2 regions of the Mycolicibacterium arabiense genome follow, and region 1 is predicted to be linked to the other one. Evidence: predicted binding sites of a transcription regulator. Region 1 holds the regulator's gene; the other holds the start of a gene.

Region 1 (8,744 bases):
CATCACCGTCGGGTACAGCACCAGCAGAACCAGCATCGCGGACTTCCAGCCCGGCGTGAGTTTGGTGCGGCCGTCCTCCACGCGCACGGTCGTGCCGAACGGCGTGGTCTGGGTGAAGGTCGAGAAGTCCTCGTCGAGCGTCGACCGCAGCGGTGACAGTGCATCCTGGCGCTCGGTGGACTTCAGCCACGCAGCGAGCAGCCGTTCGGTGCGGAACCGGATCAGCGACGTCCACTCCCCCGATCCGCCGGGCGGGAGGACGACCGTGCCCTCGTACCCGGCGAATTGCGTACTGGCCGCGGTGAGATCGCGTTGCGCACCGATGAATTCGTCGACCCGACCCGCCGTGACGGTGTGCCGGAACACCGCAACGCCCGGTGGGGTGGGCTCGCCGTCGACCAGCACGAGGTCGGTCGCGGCCCGGTGGAATCCACGCGCTGACCCAACACGGAGCACCCCGGCCCTGGCCGGGCCGTCGAGCCACCCGTTCAGCAGCGACTCGTCGCGGAAGGTCACCGCGATGGCGAGATCCAGTCGCTCGTCGGCGTATACCGACGTCGTCGACTCGACGAACCCGTCCGCGGATTGGGCGCTGGACGCGAACTCGGCCAGCCAAGAGCCGAGGCCCACCGGATCGACGGGGCGGGCCAGCACGGTGACGGCGGTTGCGCTCACGCTGTCGGGCGCCGACGGTGGATCTGGCTCATGCACGCACCCCTTCGCCAGGTCGATCACCGACCTGGGAGCAACCTACTTGCTACCTTGACCGCGATGCTCACCGAATTGATTCCGCTGGCACTGGTGGTCGCGTTGTCGCCCTTGTCGATCATCCCGGCGGTGCTGGTGCTGCACACCCCACGGCCTCGTCCCACGGGCGCGGGGTTCCTGGTCGGGTGGGTGCTGGGCCTGGCGGTGCTGACGGTGGTGTTCGTCGAGGTGTCGGGGCTACTCGGCGGACTCGACGAGAAGCCGAGATGGGCGTCCTGGCTGCGGATCGTCGTCGGTGCCGCGCTGATCGCGTTCGGCATCTACCGCTGGACGGTCCGCAAGCGCTCCGACCACGCCCCGGCGTGGATGAGCAGACTCTCGACGCTGACGCCGCCCAAGGCGATGGCGACCGCGGTGGTGCTCACGGTCGTCAACCCGAAGGTGCTGTTCATATGTGCCGCAGCGGGTTTGGCGATCGGCACGCAGGGCCTCGGCCGGCACGACGCCTACGTCGGCGTCGCCTACTTCGTGGCAGTGGCGGCCTCGACCGTGGCACTGCCGATCCTCGCCTACGTCGTGTCCGGCGATCGCCTCCGCGGCCCGCTGTCCCGACTCAAGGACTGGATGGAACGTCAGCACGCGCTACTGGTGGCGATCATCCTGGTGGTGATCGGTGTCATGGTGCTGTACAAGGGCATTCACGGCCTCTAACTCGTCGAGGCTCGGCAAGCCCAGTTCGTCGGCGTCGGCGACGAGGTAGCGCGTGACCGTCGGCGACAGCAGCCTCGCGAGGTCGTCGGCGGGCAGGGTCGCCAGCGGCGGCACCTTCATCACGTAGCGCATGAGCGCCGTGCCGACCAGGCTCGTAGCCGCGAGCATCGCGCGCAACCGGGCCTGCTCGTCGCCTCCGATCACACCGGACACCGCGGTCAGCACGTAGTTGCGCATGAAGGTGCGGAACGCCTCGTTGGCATCGGAGTTCGACGTGGCCGACTGCAGCATCGTCGCCATCGTGGACGCCGTCTCGGGCGCCTCCCAGATCGTGAAGTACTGCTTGACGAGGCGTTCGCCGATCGTGCCCTCGGCACCTGCCATCGCCGACGCCAGCAGCGTCGGGTCGATGTTCAGGCGCAGCGACTCCTTGAACAGGTCGGCCTTGGATCCGAACAGGTAGAGCACCATCGACGGGTCGACGCGGGCGTCCTTGGCGATGGCCCGCAGCGTCGTCTTCTCGTAACCGTCGTGGGCGAACCGCTCCTTCGCCGCGGCCAGCACCGCGTCTCGGGAGACGGGTTCTCCCTGACGTCTTCCACGCTTCGTCTTCGCTGGTGAGGCCATGCCGCGACACTAACATTTCGATGGGTGTTGAAAATGTCGTCGGGCCGGCTTACGCTCACGGCATCAATTTCAACAACCGATGAAAAGAGTCGCCATGAACGTGGAAGCCCCGCCCCGGCACACCCAGCACGGGCAGCAGTCGCACGAACCCCCGGCGGCGGCACGTGCCGCGGGCATCGTCGTCGCCTTGACACTTGCCATCGCGATCCTGGCCGTCGCATTCGCCCTACCCGCAGTCGAATCCGCGCCGCGCGACGTGCCGATCGGCGTCGCCGGGCCTGCGGCGGTCACGACGCAGATCAGCGATCAGGTCGGCCAGGCCGCACCCGGTGCGTTCGCCGTCACGGTGTACTCCAGCGAAGAGGCTCTGCGGCAGGCGATCCTCGATCGCCAGGCCTACGGCGGCATCGCCGTGGGACCGCAGGGGCCGACCCTGCTGACGGCCACCGGCGCCAGCCCGGCCATCGCCACCGTGCTCGGACAGCTCGGCACCGGCATGGCCCAGAAGACCGGGATGCCGCTGCGCACCGAGGATCTCGCGCCGCTGACCGCCGACGATCCGCGCGGTGCGGGGTTGGCCGCCTCCGCGCTACCGATCACGCTGGCGGGCATCGTCCCCGCGATCGTCCTGCTGCTGGTCCTGACCCGCGAGGCGTGGACCAGGTTCGCAGCGGCCGTCGTGTTCGCGCCCGTGGCCGGTGTGAGCATCGCCGCGCTGCTGAGGTTCGTGTTCGGCTCGATCGACCAGAACTTCTGGGGTGTCGCGGGAGCGCTCTCACTGGGCATCGCTGCGGCGCTGCTGCTCGTGCTCGGACTGGGCTCGCTGTTCGGCAGGATCGGGCTGGGCATCGGCGCGGCGCTGGCCGTCCTGGTCGGCAATCCGCTCTCGGGGCTGGCGAGCGCCCCGGAGATGCTGCCCAGTGGCTGGGGAGCGTTCGGCCAGCTGCTCCCCCAGGGCGCGACCGCGACGCTGCTCCGGTCGACGGCCTACTTCTCCGGAGCAGGAGCGACGACCGCGATCGTGGTGCTGACCTGCTGGGTGGCACTGGGCGCGACGCTGGTCATCGTCGGGGCGCTGCGGCAGACCAGGGCTCCCGCGCCACTCACTTAGACTCGAACGACGTGGGACTAGACGACCGTGGCGCGCTGACGACATTGCGTGCCGCGGTCGACCCGTCGGCAGGCCCGGACGGCGTGATCCGCGACTTCTACACCAGGTGGTTCGCCACCGATGCGTCCGCGCGCGACCTGTTCCCACCCGACATGAACCAGCAGCGCGCGGTCTTCTCCCGCGCGCTGCACTGGGTGCTCGGGGAGATCGTCGACCAGCGCGCGCAGGAACCGGTGGCGTTCCTCGCCCAACTCGGCCGCGACCACCGCAAGTACGGCGTCACCGCGGCGCACTACGACACGATGCAGCGTGCCCTGCTCGGTGCGCTGCGCGGTCACTTCGCCGACCGCTGGGACGGCGCCGTCGCCTCGACCGCCGTCGACGTCGTCGAACTGGTCATCGGCGTCATGCGCGGCGCGGCCGACGCCGAGAGCGGATCGCCGTACGAGGACGGCACCGTCGTCGACCACATCCGCGCGACGCGTGACGTCTCGATCATCCGGCTCCAGCTCGACCGGCCGCTGTTCTATCACCCGGGCCAGTACGTGACGGTGCAGGTGCCGCAGTGGCCGCGGCGCTGGCGCTTCCTGTCGCCGTCGATCCCCTCCGACGGCGACGGCGCCATCGAGTTCCACGTCCGGTCGGTCGCGGGCGGCATGGTCAGCACCGCGATCGTCGGCGAGACGCGCGTCGGGGACCGCTGGCGGCTGTCGAGTCCACACGGCGGGCTGCACGTCGACCGCAACGCCGGCGACGTCCTGATGGTGGCGGGCAGCAGCGGACTGGCCCCGCTGCGGTCGATCATCATGGACCTGCAGCGCTTCGCCGAGAACCCGCGCGTCCATCTGTTCTTCGGCGGCCGCTACCCGTGCGACCTCTACGACCTGAACACCCTGTGGCAGGTCGCCGCGTACAACCCGTGGCTCTCGGTGACCCCGGTGTCGGAGTTCACGACCAACCCGCCGTGGGCGGCCGACTACCCGCTGGTCGACCCGCCGCGCGGCCTGCACGTCCGCCAGACCGGACTGCTGCCCGAGGTCGTCACCCGGTACGGCAGCTGGAGCGACAGACAGATCCTCGTCAGTGGCGGCCCCGAGATGATCGCGGCCACCAAGGCGGCACTCGTCGCCAAGGGCGCGCGACCCGACCAGATCCAGCACGATCCACCCGCGCCCTGAGCGTGTGAGAATCGGACGATGCCAGAGTTCGAGTCGGTCACACTCGTAGACCCGTCGTCGTCACTGACCGCCACGTTCGTGCCTGAGGCCGGGATGGTGGGCACGTCGCTGAGCGAGGACGGCGCCGAATTCCTGGGCCAGCGCCGCGGACTCGACGCCTACGTGAGCGACGCCAAGACGATGGGCATCCCCATCCTCTACCCGTGGGCGAACCGGTTGAGCGGCAACGGATACGAGGCCAGCGGCGCGCAGGTCACGTTGACCCCCGGTTCGGGTGGCGTCCGCACCGAGGAGAACGGCTGGCCGATGCACGGCGTGCTGGCGGCCTACCCCGGTTGGCTGGTGGCCGCGCGCACCGAGAACTCGGTGACCGCCGTCCTCGACTACGGTGGCGCGCCGCGACTGCTCGCGGCGTTCCCGTTCCCGCACGTGCTGACCCAGCGGGTCACGCTGGCCGACCGGACACTGACCGTCGAGACCACCGTCCGCGCGACCACCGCCGCCGCGGTGCCGCTGTGCTTCGGCTACCACCCCTACCTGACCATCCCCGGCGTGCCACGCGACGAGTGGCGACTCACCACGCCGGCCATGCGTCACCTGCCGGTCGACGACCGCGGCATCCCCACCGGGGAGCACGAGCCGTGGGACGGCGGCACCCGCACGTTGCAGGGCGTCGAGTACGACGACGGCTTCGACCAGGTACCCGAGGGGTCGGTCTTCGTCCTCGAGGGCGGCGACCGTCGCATCGGGGTCGCCTACGAAAATGGTTATCCCGCAGCGCAACTCTTCGCACCGCCCGGCCAGGACCTGATCGGCATCGAGCCGATGGCCGCGCCCACCGACGCGCTGCGCCGCGGCGGATACCGAAGCGCGGCCCCCGGCAAGCCGGAGACCGCGCGGTTCTCGATCACGGTGCGCTAGCGGCGGGGGCCCTTGCGGGGCTGCCACAGCACCAGCGCCGTGCTCTTGGCCGCGGCCTCACGGTGCTGCGCCATGCGCAGGCGATCGAGTTCGTCGGCCATCTCCGCCAGCCGCGACTGCAGCGCCTCGACCTGATTGGTCAGCTCGATGATGCGCTTGATCCCGGCGAGGTTCACGCCTTCGTCCTGCGACAGTCGCTGCACCTCACGGAGCAGGTCGACGTCGTGCTGCGAATACCGCCGCCCCCCACCGGAACTGCGCTGCGGGCTGACCAAGCCGAGCCGGTCGTAGGTGCGCAGGGTCTGCGCATGCATGCCGGCCAGCTCGGCGGCCACCGAGATCAGAAACGTGCGAGCGTCGTCCTTCTTGCTCATCAGACGTTCCCCGACCATCCCGCCCTGGGATCGAACCCACTGGCGCGCTCAGCCTTTGCGTACGCCTCCAACGCCTCGGCCGCCTCGCCCTCGAGGTTGGGCGGCACGGCGACTTTGACGGTGACCAGGAGGTCGCCGTGGCCGCCGTTGCGCTTCGGCACGCCGCGCCCACGCACGCGCAGGATGCGGCCATCCGACGTACCCTTCGGCACCCGGACCCCGACCTTGCCCTCCAGCGTCGGCACGGAAAGCGTTGTTCCCAGAGCCAATTCGTGAAAGCTGACGGGCACGCTGACGGTCAGGTCGTCGCCGTCGCGGCCGAACACCTTGTCCGGCCGGACGTGCACCGTGACGTACAGGTCGCCCGACGGCGCGCCACGCAGGCCCGCCTCGCCCTGGCCGGCCAGCCTAATGCGCTGACCGTCCTCGACGCCCGGTGGGATTCGGACGTTGATCGTGCGGGTGCGGGTGATCTTGCCCTCGCCGTGGCACTCGTCGCACGGCTCGTCGATGATCGACCCGGTACCGCGGCACTCGGTGCACGGTTCGGAGAACCCGAACGCGCCCTGGTTGCGGCTGATCACGCCCGCGCCGTTGCAGTTCGCGCACACCCGCGGGCTCGTGCCCGGACGTGCGCCGCTGCCATGGCAATTGGTGCACGGCGCGGGGCTGGTGAGCCGCAGCGGCATCGCCACGCCCTTGGTCGCCTCGAGGAACGACAGTTCCGTCTCGGTCTCCAGGTCGTTGCCCCGGCGGGGCCGGCTGGGCCGCGGCTGCTGTGCGCCCCGGCCGAACAACCCACCGAACAGATCGCCGATGTTGGCGCCGCCGGTCTGGCCTGCCGCGCCGAACAGGTCGCCGAGGTTCACCTCACCGTCGGCGCCGTATCCGCTGAAGCCGCCGCCGAACCCACCGTCACCCGGCGCGTACCGCCGACCGAAGCCGCCGCCCGCGAAGAGTCGACGGGTCTCGTCGTACTCCTTGCGCTTGGCCGGGTCGACGAGCACGTCACGCGCCTCGCCGACCTCCTTGTACTTCTCGTCGGCGGCCGCGTCGCCCGGTTTGCGATCGGGATGGTTCTCGGCGAGCAGCTTCTTGGCTACCCGCTTGATCTCCTCGGTGCTGGCATCGGAGGAGACGCCGAGCACTTTGTAGAAGTCCTTCTCAACCCACTCGCGCTGGGCCATCGTGCGTCACCTCCTCACCGTTAGTCATGTCGTTCGTGCTCTATTCGCTTGATTCTGAACCGTCTTGGGCGGCTGCGTCGGCTTTCACCGCAGTGTCGGCCTCGCCGACCCCGTCGACCACTCCGACCATCGCGTTGCGGAGCACCTGGTCGCCGAGCTTGTAGCCCTGACGCATCACCGTGCCCAGCACCGGATTCGAGCCGTCGCCCTCGTGCTGAACTGCTTCGTGCAGCGACGGGTCGAAGGGGTCGCCCTCGACGCCGAACGCCACCAGTCCCATGCTCTCGAGCGTCGCAGCGAGCTTGTCGCTCACCGACTTCAGCGGGCTGGTCTCGAGGTCACCGTGCTTGCGGGCACGGTCGAGATCGTCGAGCACCGGCAGCAGCGCCACGATGGCAGTCGCCTTGCCGCGTTCTGCCGCGACCTGCTTCTCCCGGTCCGAGCGCTTGCGGTAGTTGTCGTACTCCGCCTTGACCCGCTGCAGCATCGCCTTCAGTTCGGCGGCCTCATCGGTCTCGGTAGGGGCCGGGGTGCCCGCCCCCGGCTCCGACCCACTGGGGGCCGGGCCGGAGGCCGGGTCGCGTACTTCGCCGGTGTCGGGATCGATTCGCCGCTTGTCGGTGATGGTCACCGGCTCGTCCTGCGGATCGCGCCCTTCATCAGAGGAGCTGCGGGTCACTTGTTCTCCCGGTTGTCATCCTCGTCGACGACCTCGGCGTCGACGACGTTGTCGTCGGCCTGGCTGGAGCCGGCACCGTCACCGCTGCCCTGCTCGGCCTGGGTGGCCTCGTAGATCGCCTGGCCGAGGGCCTGGCTCTCGACGCCCAGCTTCTCCATCGCGGACTTGATCGCCGCGATGTCGGAGCCGGCGAGTGCCGACTTGGCCTCGGCGACAGCCGAATCCACCTTGCTCAGCGTCTCCTCGGGGACCTTGCTGCCACCTTCGGCTTCGCGCTGCTCCTTGACGAACTTCTCCGTCTGGTAGACCAGCGACTCGGCCTGGTTGCGGACGTCGGCCTCTTCGCGACGCTTGCGGTCCTCCTCGGCGTGCGCCTCGGCGTCCTTGATCATCCGATCGATGTCCTCCTGAGAGAGGCCGGAGCCCTCCTGGATCTTGATCGTGTTCTCCTTGCCGGTGCCCTTGTCCTTGGCCGTGACGTGCACGATGCCGTTGACGTCGATGTCGAACGTGACCTCGATCTGCGGGACGCCGCGCGGCGCCGGCGGGATGCCGGTCAGCTCGAAGCTGCCGAGCAGCTTGTTGGCCGACGCGATCTCGCGCTCACCCTGGAAGACCTGGATCTGCACCGACGGCTGATTGTCGTCGGCCGTGGTGAAGGTCTCCGACCGCTTGGTCGGGATCGTGGTGTTGCGCTCGATCAGCTTGGTCATGACGCCGCCCTTGGTCTCGATGCCGAGGCTCAGGGGAGTCACGTCGAGCAGCAGCACGTCCTTGACCTCACCGGCCAGCACGCCCGCCTGAAGTGCGGCGCCGACGGCGACGACCTCGTCGGGGTTGACGCCCTTGTTGGGCTCCTTGCCGCCGGTCAGTTCCTTCACCAGCTCGGTGACCGCGGGCATGCGGGTGGAACCACCCACGAGGACCACGTGGTCGATCTGGCTGACGGAGATGCCTGCGTCGGCGATGACCGACTGGAACGGCTTGCGGGTGCGGTCCAGCAGATCCTGGGTGATGCGCTGGAACTCGGCGCGCGTGAGCTGCTCGTCGAGGAACAGCGGGTTCTTGTCCGCGTCGACGGTGATGTAGGGCAGGTTGATCGACGTGCTCTGACCCGAGCTCAGTTCGATCTTGGCCTTCTCGGCGGCTTCGCGGAGCCGCTGCATGGCCATCTTGTCCTTGGTCAGGTCGATGCCGCTGGTGGCCTTGAACTTCTCGACCAGCCAGTCGACGATGCGCTGATCCCAG
Region 2 (8,744 bases), 2.4 Mb from region 1:
CGCGGCCAGACCGGATCGTTGATCGCGCGCGACTATCTGGGCCACGAGACGCTGCAGGCCTACGCCCCGGTGAACCTGCCAGGGCTGAACTGGTCGATCGTGGCGAGCATCGACACCGACGAGGCGTTCGCGCCGGTATCGACATTCACCCGCAAGCTTGTCCTGTCGACCACCGCCATCATCTTCATCGTCTGCGTGGCGGCCATGCTGCTGGCCAGGTTGTTCGTCCGGCCGCTACGACGCCTCGAGGCAGGCGCACAGCAGATCAGTGCGGGCGACTACGCGGTGGCGCTGCCGGTGCGCACCCGCGACGAATTCGGCGACCTCACCGTGGCCTTCAACGACATGAGCCGCAACCTCGCGATCAAGGAGGACCTGCTCAACGAGCAACGACGGGAGAATGACCGGCTCCTACTGTCCCTGATGCCCGAACCCGTCGTCGCGCGCTACCGCGAGGGCGAGGAGACCATCGCCCAGGACCACCAGGACGTCACCGTGCTGTTCGCCGACATCGTGGGACTCGACGAGCTGTCCGAGGAGCTGACGTCCGACGAGGGACTGGCGATCGTCAACAAGCTGGTACGCCAATTCGATGCGGCGGCAGTCAATCTCGGCGTGGAGCGGGTGCGCACCCTACGCAACGGCTACCTCGCCAGCTGCGGGCTGAGCGTGCCCAGGCTCGACAACGTGCGGCGGACGGTCGATTTCGCCGTCGAGATGCAGCACATCGTCGATCGGTACAACGCCGAGTCCGGCAACGACCTGCAACTGCGCGCGGGCATCGACACCGGAACGGTCAGCAGCGGACTGGTCGGCCGGTCGAGCCTCGCCTACGACATGTGGGGCGCGGCGGTCAACGTCGCCTACCGTGTGCAGAGCGGGTCAGCGCAACCCGGGGTGTACGTGACGTCCCGGGTCTACGACGCGATGCGCGACACCCGCAAGTTCGACGAGGCCGGGCACGTCGGTTCCGACGACGACACCGAGCCGATCTGGCGTCTGGTGGAGCGTCAGCAGTGACCGGCCTGCTCGACGCGCCCTGGTTCTACTGGGCGGTCGGCGTCGCCATCGGATTCCCGGTCCTGCTCATCCTGCTGACCGAACTGCAGAACGCGCTGCGCCGCCGCGGCAGCGTGCTGACCCGCCCGGTGTATCTGCTGCGGGCCTACATCCTGCCGCTCGGCGCCTTGCTGCTCCTGCTGGTCCAGGCCATCCAGGTCAACGGCGAGGCGACACCGGTGCGCATCGTGGCCACCGTGTTCGGCTTCGTCGTACTCGTCCTGCTGCTGTCGGGGCTCAACGCGACGCTCTTCCAGGGGGCACCGGAAGGCACGTGGCGCAAGCGGGTTCCGTCGATCTTCCTCGACGTGGCGCGCTTTGCGCTCATCGCCGTCGGCGTTGCGCTGATCTTCGCCTACATCTGGGGCGCCAACGTGGGCGGCCTGTTCACGGCGCTCGGCATCTCCTCGATCGTCCTCGGCCTGGCGCTGCAGAACTCGGTGGGCCAGATCATCTCCGGCCTGCTGCTGCTGTTCGAACAGCCGTTCCGGCTCGGCGACTGGGTCGACACGGCGACGGCGCGTGGCCGGGTGGTCGAAGTCAATTGGCGCGCAACGCACATCGAGACCGTGGCCGGGCTGCAGATCACCCCCAACTCCGTGCTGGCCGGCCAGTCGTTCACCAACCTGAGCAGGCCCGAGGGCGCGCACGTCATCACCGTGCAGACGGTGTTCGCGCTCAACGACCCGCCCGACGACGTCTGCGAACTCCTGACCCGGGTCGCCGCGACACTGCCCCAGTTGCGGCCCGGTGTTCAGCCGTCGACCCTTCCGTTGGGTGGCACGGAGTACGCGACGACGATTCCCCTGCGGTCCCCCGCCGACGACGCCGCGGCGCGGTCGACGTTCCTGCGCTGGATCTGGTACGCGGCCCGGCGGGCCGCGCTGCACCTCGACGAGGCCGACGACGACTTCGCCACCGAGGAGCGACTCACCGCGTCGCTGCGGATCGTCGCGCCCGCTCTGCGGCTGGGCCCCGGAGAGGAGTCCGAACTCGTCGCGCACGCCCGACTGACCCGCTACGCCGCCGAGGAGACGCTGCAGTTCGCAGGCGAGGTGCCGCGCCGCATGTCGTTCATCGTCAATGGCAACGTCAAGCTGTTCGTGGCGGGTGACGACGGCGAGGTAGTCCCGGTACGGACCCTGAGCAGAGGCGACTTCATCGGGCAGACGGCGCTGACCCGCGAAGCCGTGTCGGCCTCCGCCCGTGCCGTCGACGAGGTGACGGTCGTTCAGGTCGACCGTGAGCACGTCGAGGAACTCGTCGCGCGAAAGCCGTTGCTACTACAGGACATTGGTAGGACCATCGAGGATCGCCGGCGCAGTGCCCGGCGCGCGTTGGCCGCCGTCCGCGACTGACCGGCACCCGTCGCCGGCCGGTCGCCGGCAAACCACAACAGTCACTTCAGTCCCACCCGTCACAGCGCACGATGGCCGCCGTAGGTGTCGGGGCCGAGTCCTGATCGTTAGCCATTCGCGACACGACACGACGGCGTTGCCCAGGGATGTGCCGTCTCCCTGCGTGTTTCACTGACGACCGCAAAGCAACGGAGATTGCTTTAGGACCAGAAGAGAAAGGCAGGTCGGTTGCCGTTATGAAATTCGTCAGAAAGATTCGTGGAGCGTGGTTGCGTCGGTTGGCGGTGGCCGCCCTCACCGCCGCGACCCTGCCCGGATTGATCGGCGTCGCCGGGGGCACGGCAACCGCAGGAGCGTTCTCGCGTCCGGGCCTGCCGGTCGAGTACCTCGACGTGTTCTCCCAGTCGATGAACCGCAACATCCGGGTCCAGTTCCAGGGCGGCGGCCCGCATGCTGTCTACCTGCTCGACGGCCTGCGCGCCCAGGACGACTACAACGGCTGGGACATCAACACCCCGGCATTCGAGTGGTACTACGGCTCGGGACTGTCGACCGTCATGCCCGTCGGCGGACAGTCGAGCTTCTACACCGACTGGTACCGCCCCTCGCAGGGCAACGGTCAGGACTACACCTACAAGTGGGAGACGTTCCTGACCCAGGAGCTGCCGGCCTACCTCGAGGCGAACAAGGGCGTCGCGCAGAACGGCAACGCCGTCGTGGGTCTGTCGATGGCAGGCGGCACCGCACTGACCTACTCGATCTACTACCCGCAGAAGTTCGTCTACGCCGCATCGCTTTCCGGCTTCCTCAACCCGTCCGAGGGCTGGTGGCCGATGCTGATCGGGCTGGCGATGAACGACGCAGGTGGCTACAACGCCGAGAGCATGTGGGGCCCCTCGAATGACCCGGCATGGAAGCGCAACGACCCGATGGTCAACATTGCTCAGCTCGTCGCCAACAACACCCGCGTCTGGATCTACTGCGGCACCGGCACCCCGTCGGATCTCGACACCGCAGGCGGCGGTGGCAACCTGATGGCCGCGCAGTTCCTCGAAGGGTTCACCCTCCGCACCAACCTCACCTTCCGCGACAACTACGTCGCCGCGGGCGGCACCAACGGCGTGTTCAACTTCCCGGCCGCCGGCACGCACAGCTGGGGTTACTGGGGTCAGCAGCTTCAGATGATGAAGCCCGACATCCAGCGAGTGCTCGGCGCGCAGGCAGTCGCCTAACCGCCCAGCACGACTGCAAGACCAAGGGAGCCTGCCGCAACCCCCCGAGCGGCAGGCTCCCTTCTCGTACGTCCAGGTGTCCGTACCAACCCGAAGCAGCGCTGAGGAGGCGCCATGATCACCGACGGCAGCGTGCGCGTGGGCAATCGCGGGGTCGCCTACACAGAGGTCGGCGACCCCGAGGGCCCGCTGGTGCTGCACAACCACGGAGGGCCCTCGAGTCGCATCGAGGCCGAGCTGTTCGACGTTGGTGCCACGGCTCGCGGCCTTCGATTCGTATGTCCGGACCGACCGGGTTTCGGCCGTTCGGACCCGCATCCCGATCGCAGCTTCGAGTCGTGGGCACGCGACCTGGTCGCGATCGCCGATTCCGTCGGTGCGCAGCGCTTCGCCGTCACGGGCTGGTCCGAGGGCGGGCCATGGGCCTTGGCGGCCGCCGCATACGTCGCGCCGGCCCGCCTCGCCCACGTGGCGTCGATCGGCGGTGCCGCCTACGGCGCGTTCGGTGCCAATTGGGCCGCCAAGCACCTCAGTAGCGCCGACGCCCTCGGCGGGCGACTTGCGCTGCACTTCCATCCCGGCTTCAGGCTGATGTACGACGTGCTCGGGTTGACCGCCAAGCACTTCGAGGCCTCCTACGCCACGTCGATCAGGAAAGCGGTCAGCGACGTGGACCGTGAGGTGCTCGCCGACGACGCCGTCATGGAGCCGTTCCTGCGCGCGTCCCACGAGTGCTTCCGCCACGGCGCCGGCGGGCTGGTCCTCGACGCCACGCTGCTCTACCAGACGTGGCCGTTCGACCTGACCCAGGTGACCAGGCCCGTCCACGTCTGGCACGGCGACGCGGACACCCTGGTGCCGGAGGTCATCGGTCGGACCGTTGCCGAACGGACCCCCGGCGGCGTCTGGCATCCGGTGGCCGGCGAGGGTCACTTCATCGCGGTGAGCCACTGCGACGAGGTCCTCTCGCTCGTCGCGGGAGATCTCGCGACCGCCTGAGCCACCCCAGCGCGGGGCAGCATCGTCGGTGATCTCCATTTCGCCCAGGGCTACATCAACACCCCGCGGGAACAAAGCCGAACCGCCCAAGGTTGAGCGCATCAGATTCAACTTTGGAGGATTGATGCCAGAACCAATCGCAGTCCCCGTCCTGTTCATCAGCGAGCCGGTCGTGCTGCCCGGAATGGTGGTGCCGGTCGAACTCGACGACGCGGCCCGCGCGGCGGTCGACGCCGCCCAGGCAAGCGAGTCGGGCAAGCTGCTCATCGCCCCGCGTCTCGACGACCGTTACCCCACCCACGGCGTGATCGCCTCGATCGTGCAGGTCGGCCGCGTGCCTGGCGGCGGTGCAGCCGCCGTCGTGCGCGGTGAGCGGCGGGCGCACATCGGCTCCGGCACCACCGGGCCCGGTGCGGCGCTGTGGGTCGAGGTCACCGAGGTCGTCGACGACCCGGCCGGCCCGGCCAACGAGACCAAGACGCTCGCGGCGGAGTACAAGAAGCTGCTGTTGGCGATGCTGCAGCGCCGCGAGGCGTGGCAGATCGTGGACGTGGTCAACAAGATCAGCGACCCGTCCGCACTGGCCGACACCGCCGGGTACGCGTCGTACCTGACCGACGTGCAGAAGCGGCAACTGCTGGAGACCGAGGACGTCGCGGCACGCCTGCGCGTCCTGATCGAGTGGACCGGCGAGCACCTGGCCGAGACCGAGGTGAACGACAAGATCGCCGAGGACGTCCGCGCTGGAATGGACAAGCAGCAGAAGGAATTCCTGCTGCGCCAGCAGCTCGCGGCGATCCGCAAGGAACTCGGCGAGGGCGAGCCCGAAGGGTCCGACGATTACCGGTCCCGCGTCGAGGCCGCCGACCTGCCCGAGAAGGTGCGCGAAGCCGCGCTGCGGGAAGTCGGCAAGCTGGAACGCTCCAGCGACCAGAGCCCCGAGGGCGGCTGGATTCGCACCTGGTTGGACACCGTCCTGGACCTGCCGTGGAACGTGCGCACCGAGGACTCGACGGACCTCGCCGGGGCCCGCGAGATCCTCGACGCCGACCACCACGGGCTGGACGACGTGAAGGACCGGATCGTCGAGTACCTGGCGGTCCGGGCCCGACGTGCCCAGCGCGGCATGGCGGTCGTCGGCGGCCGTGGCTCCGGCGCCGTGATGGTGCTGGCAGGCCCTCCCGGCGTCGGCAAGACGTCGCTGGGTGAGTCGGTGGCCCGCGCGCTGGGCCGCAAGTTCGTGCGCGTCGCCCTGGGTGGCGTGCGCGATGAGGCCGAGATCCGTGGTCACAGGCGCACCTACGTCGGTGCGCTGCCCGGCCGGTTGGTCCGCGCGATCGGCGAGGCCGGGTCCATGAACCCGGTCGTGCTGCTCGACGAGATCGACAAGGTGGGTTCGGACTACCGCGGCGACCCGAGTGCGGCGTTGCTCGAGGTGCTGGATCCGGCGCAGAACCACACGTTCCGCGATCACTACCTCGATCTCGACCTCGACCTGTCCGACGTCGTGTTCCTGGCGACGGCCAACGTCATCGAGAACATCCCGCAGGCACTGCTGGACCGCATGGAGCTGGTGCAGATCGACGGGTACACCGAGGACGACAAGGTCGCCATCGCTCGGGACTACCTGCTGCCAAGGCAGCGTGAGCGTGCGGCGCTGACGACCGAGGAGGTCGAGGTGACCGACGACGCGCTGCGCAAGATCGCGGCCGACTACACCCGGGAGCCCGGCATGCGCCAGTTCGAGCGGTTGCTGGCAAAGGCGTTGCGCAAGGCGACGACGAAGTTGGCGGGTGGCGTGGAGTCACTCGTCATCGACGAGCCTGATCTCGTTGCGTACCTGGGCCGTCCGCGGTTCACGCCGGAGTCCGACGAACGCACTGCGGTGCCGGGTGTCGCGACCGGCCTGGCCGTCACGGGTCTGGGCGGCGACGTGCTCTTCATCGAGGCGAACTCGAACTCCGGTGACGCGGGTCTGCGACTGACCGGTCAGCTGGGCGACGTGATGAAGGAGTCGGCGCAGATCGCGCTGTCCTACGTCCGGGCGCACGCCGAGCAGTTGGGCGTGGACCCGGAGGCGCTGGATCGCCAGATCCACGTGCACTTCCCGGCAGGCGCGGTGCCCAAGGACGGTCCGTCCGCGGGTGTCACGATGGTCACGGCGCTGGTGTCGATGGCCACCGGACGCAAGGTCCGCGGTGACGTGGGCATGACCGGCGAGGTCACGCTGAACGGCCGGGTGCTGCCGATTGGCGGCGTCAAGCAGAAGCTGCTGGCGGCGCAACGGGCCGGGTTGAAGACCGTCTTCATCCCGCAGCGCAACGAGCCCGACCTGGACGAGGTGCCCGCCGAGGTGCTCGAGGCGTTGGAGGTCAAGCCGATGACCGACGTGGCCGACATCGTCGCGCTGGCACTGGAGCCGCTGACCGAGGCCGCGACCGTCGCTGCCTGACAACCGAATACCGCGAGCAGACGCAAAATCCCCTCGATCACGCCGAAAGAGGGGATTTTGTGTCTGCTCGCCGAGGAAGGGGACTACGAAGATGCCACGTCGCGGAGAACCGTTGCGCAAGCTCGGGTTCCTGACCATCGGGCGCTTCGACCCGGCCAACCCCGGGCCGGGCATGGAGGAGACGCTTCGGACCATCGAGCGGGCCGAGGCGCTCGGGTACGACAGCGTCTGGCTGCGTGACCGGCACCTGCAGCCCGGCATCTCCTCGCCCGTCGCGATCATGGCGGCGGCCAGCCAGCGCACCAGCCGCATCGAGCTGGGCACCGCGGTGATCCCCCTCGGCCTGGAGAACCCGTTCCGCCTCGCCGAGGACCTGGCCACCGTCGACATCCTGTCCGGCGGCCGGATCAACCCGGGCGTGTCGGTCGGCACGCCGATGCTCTACGACCACTACAAGACCGCGCTCTACCCCGAAGCGCATGACACACAGGACTTCTCGAAGGAGCGCGTGCTGCGTCTGCTGCGTGCGCTGCGCGGCGAACCGGTCAGCGACTTCGCCGGCACCGTCGGCGTCGAACAGTTCACCGATCGCATTCAGCCGCACTCCCCGGGTCTGGCCGACCGGGTCTGGTACGGCGGCGGCCTCGAGTCGGCCAGGTGGGCGGGCGAGCAGGGCATCAACTACCTGACCAGTTCGGTGGTGAGCACGCAGGGCACCTCGGGGGAAACGCCGTCAACTGACTTCGCCACCATCCAGGGCGAGCAGATCGACGCCTATCGGGCACACCACCCGCGACCCGAAACGGCAAGGGTGTCACAGGGTCTCGTCGTCATCCCGACCGACTCGGCCACCGACGACCAGGCCCGGCGCTACCGCGAATACGCCGCCAGCCGATTCGAACGGACCACCGCTCCGCAGGGACCGCGCCGGATGCTGTTCTCCCCCGACTACGTCGGCACCTCCGACGAACTCGCCGACCGGCTGTTCGACCATGCCGGCTTCCAGCGCGCCGACGAGGTGGCGTTCGCGCTCCCATTCACGTTCGGCGCCGACGACTACGCCCAGATCATCGACGACATCGCCGAGAATCTCGGCCCGCGCCTGGGGTGGCAACCACGCATGTGACAACCGGCGGTCAGCGGGTATGACACCGGTCGTGAGCGTCCGGATCGGCACGTCGGGGTGGTCGTACGACCACTGGAACTCGGTGCTCTACCCGACGGGCATGCCCGTGTCGCGACGCCTGGCCCGGTACGTGCAGGAGTTCGACACGGTGGAACTCAATGCGAGCTTCTACCGGTGGCCCAAGGACTCCACGTTCGAGGGCTGGCGCCAGCGGCTCCCCGAGGGCTTCACGATGACGGTCAAGGCGCACCGCGGGCTGACGCACTTCCGGCGGCTGCGGGAACCCGAGGCGTGGGTCGAGCGGTTCGAACGCTGCTGGCGCGCCCTGGGCGACCGACGCGAAGCCCTGCTGGTTCAACTGCACCCTGCGCTCGCCTGCGACGACGCGTCGACCGCCCTGCTGGACCGCTTCCTCACGCTGATGCCGGACTGGATTCCCGTGGCCGTCGAGTTCCGCCACCCGTCATGGGACGCGCCGGCCGTCTACGACCTGCTCGAGCGCCACGGCGCGGCGTACG

Evidence for each region. The regulator HspR, encoded in region 1, represses chaperone genes until heat shock. The targets are predictions, from matches to a motif close to ANNTGAGTNNNNNNNACTCANNT.
Region 2: lon (endopeptidase La) is a predicted target of HspR. The motif match lies at 4,739-4,761, and genes of this name have one in related genera.

Annotation. Positions count from the first base shown of each region.
Region 1 covers NZ_AP022593.1:2,973,384-2,982,127, forward strand. The annotation lists gene G6N61_RS16040 (antibiotic biosynthesis monooxygenase) at 1-675, opposite strand, end outside; gene G6N61_RS16045 (GAP family protein) at 772-1,419, shown strand; gene G6N61_RS16050 (TetR/AcrR family transcriptional regulator) at 1,351-2,046, opposite strand; gene G6N61_RS16055 (ABC transporter permease) at 2,141-3,157, shown strand; gene G6N61_RS16060 (FAD-binding oxidoreductase) at 3,169-4,335, shown strand; gene G6N61_RS16065 (aldose 1-epimerase) at 4,354-5,256, shown strand; gene G6N61_RS16070 (heat shock protein transcriptional repressor HspR) at 5,253-5,630, opposite strand; gene dnaJ (molecular chaperone DnaJ) at 5,630-6,817, opposite strand; gene grpE (nucleotide exchange factor GrpE) at 6,858-7,496, opposite strand; gene dnaK (molecular chaperone DnaK) at 7,493-8,744, opposite strand, start outside.
Region 2 covers NZ_AP022593.1:524,577-533,320, forward strand. The annotation lists gene G6N61_RS04210 (adenylate/guanylate cyclase domain-containing protein) at 1-1,020, shown strand, start outside; gene G6N61_RS04215 (mechanosensitive ion channel family protein) at 1,017-2,417, shown strand; gene G6N61_RS04220 (esterase family protein) at 2,654-3,649, shown strand; gene G6N61_RS04225 (alpha/beta fold hydrolase) at 3,764-4,648, shown strand; gene lon (endopeptidase La) at 4,773-7,100, shown strand; gene G6N61_RS04235 (LLM class flavin-dependent oxidoreductase) at 7,192-8,226, shown strand; gene G6N61_RS04240 (DUF72 domain-containing protein) at 8,258-8,744, shown strand, end outside.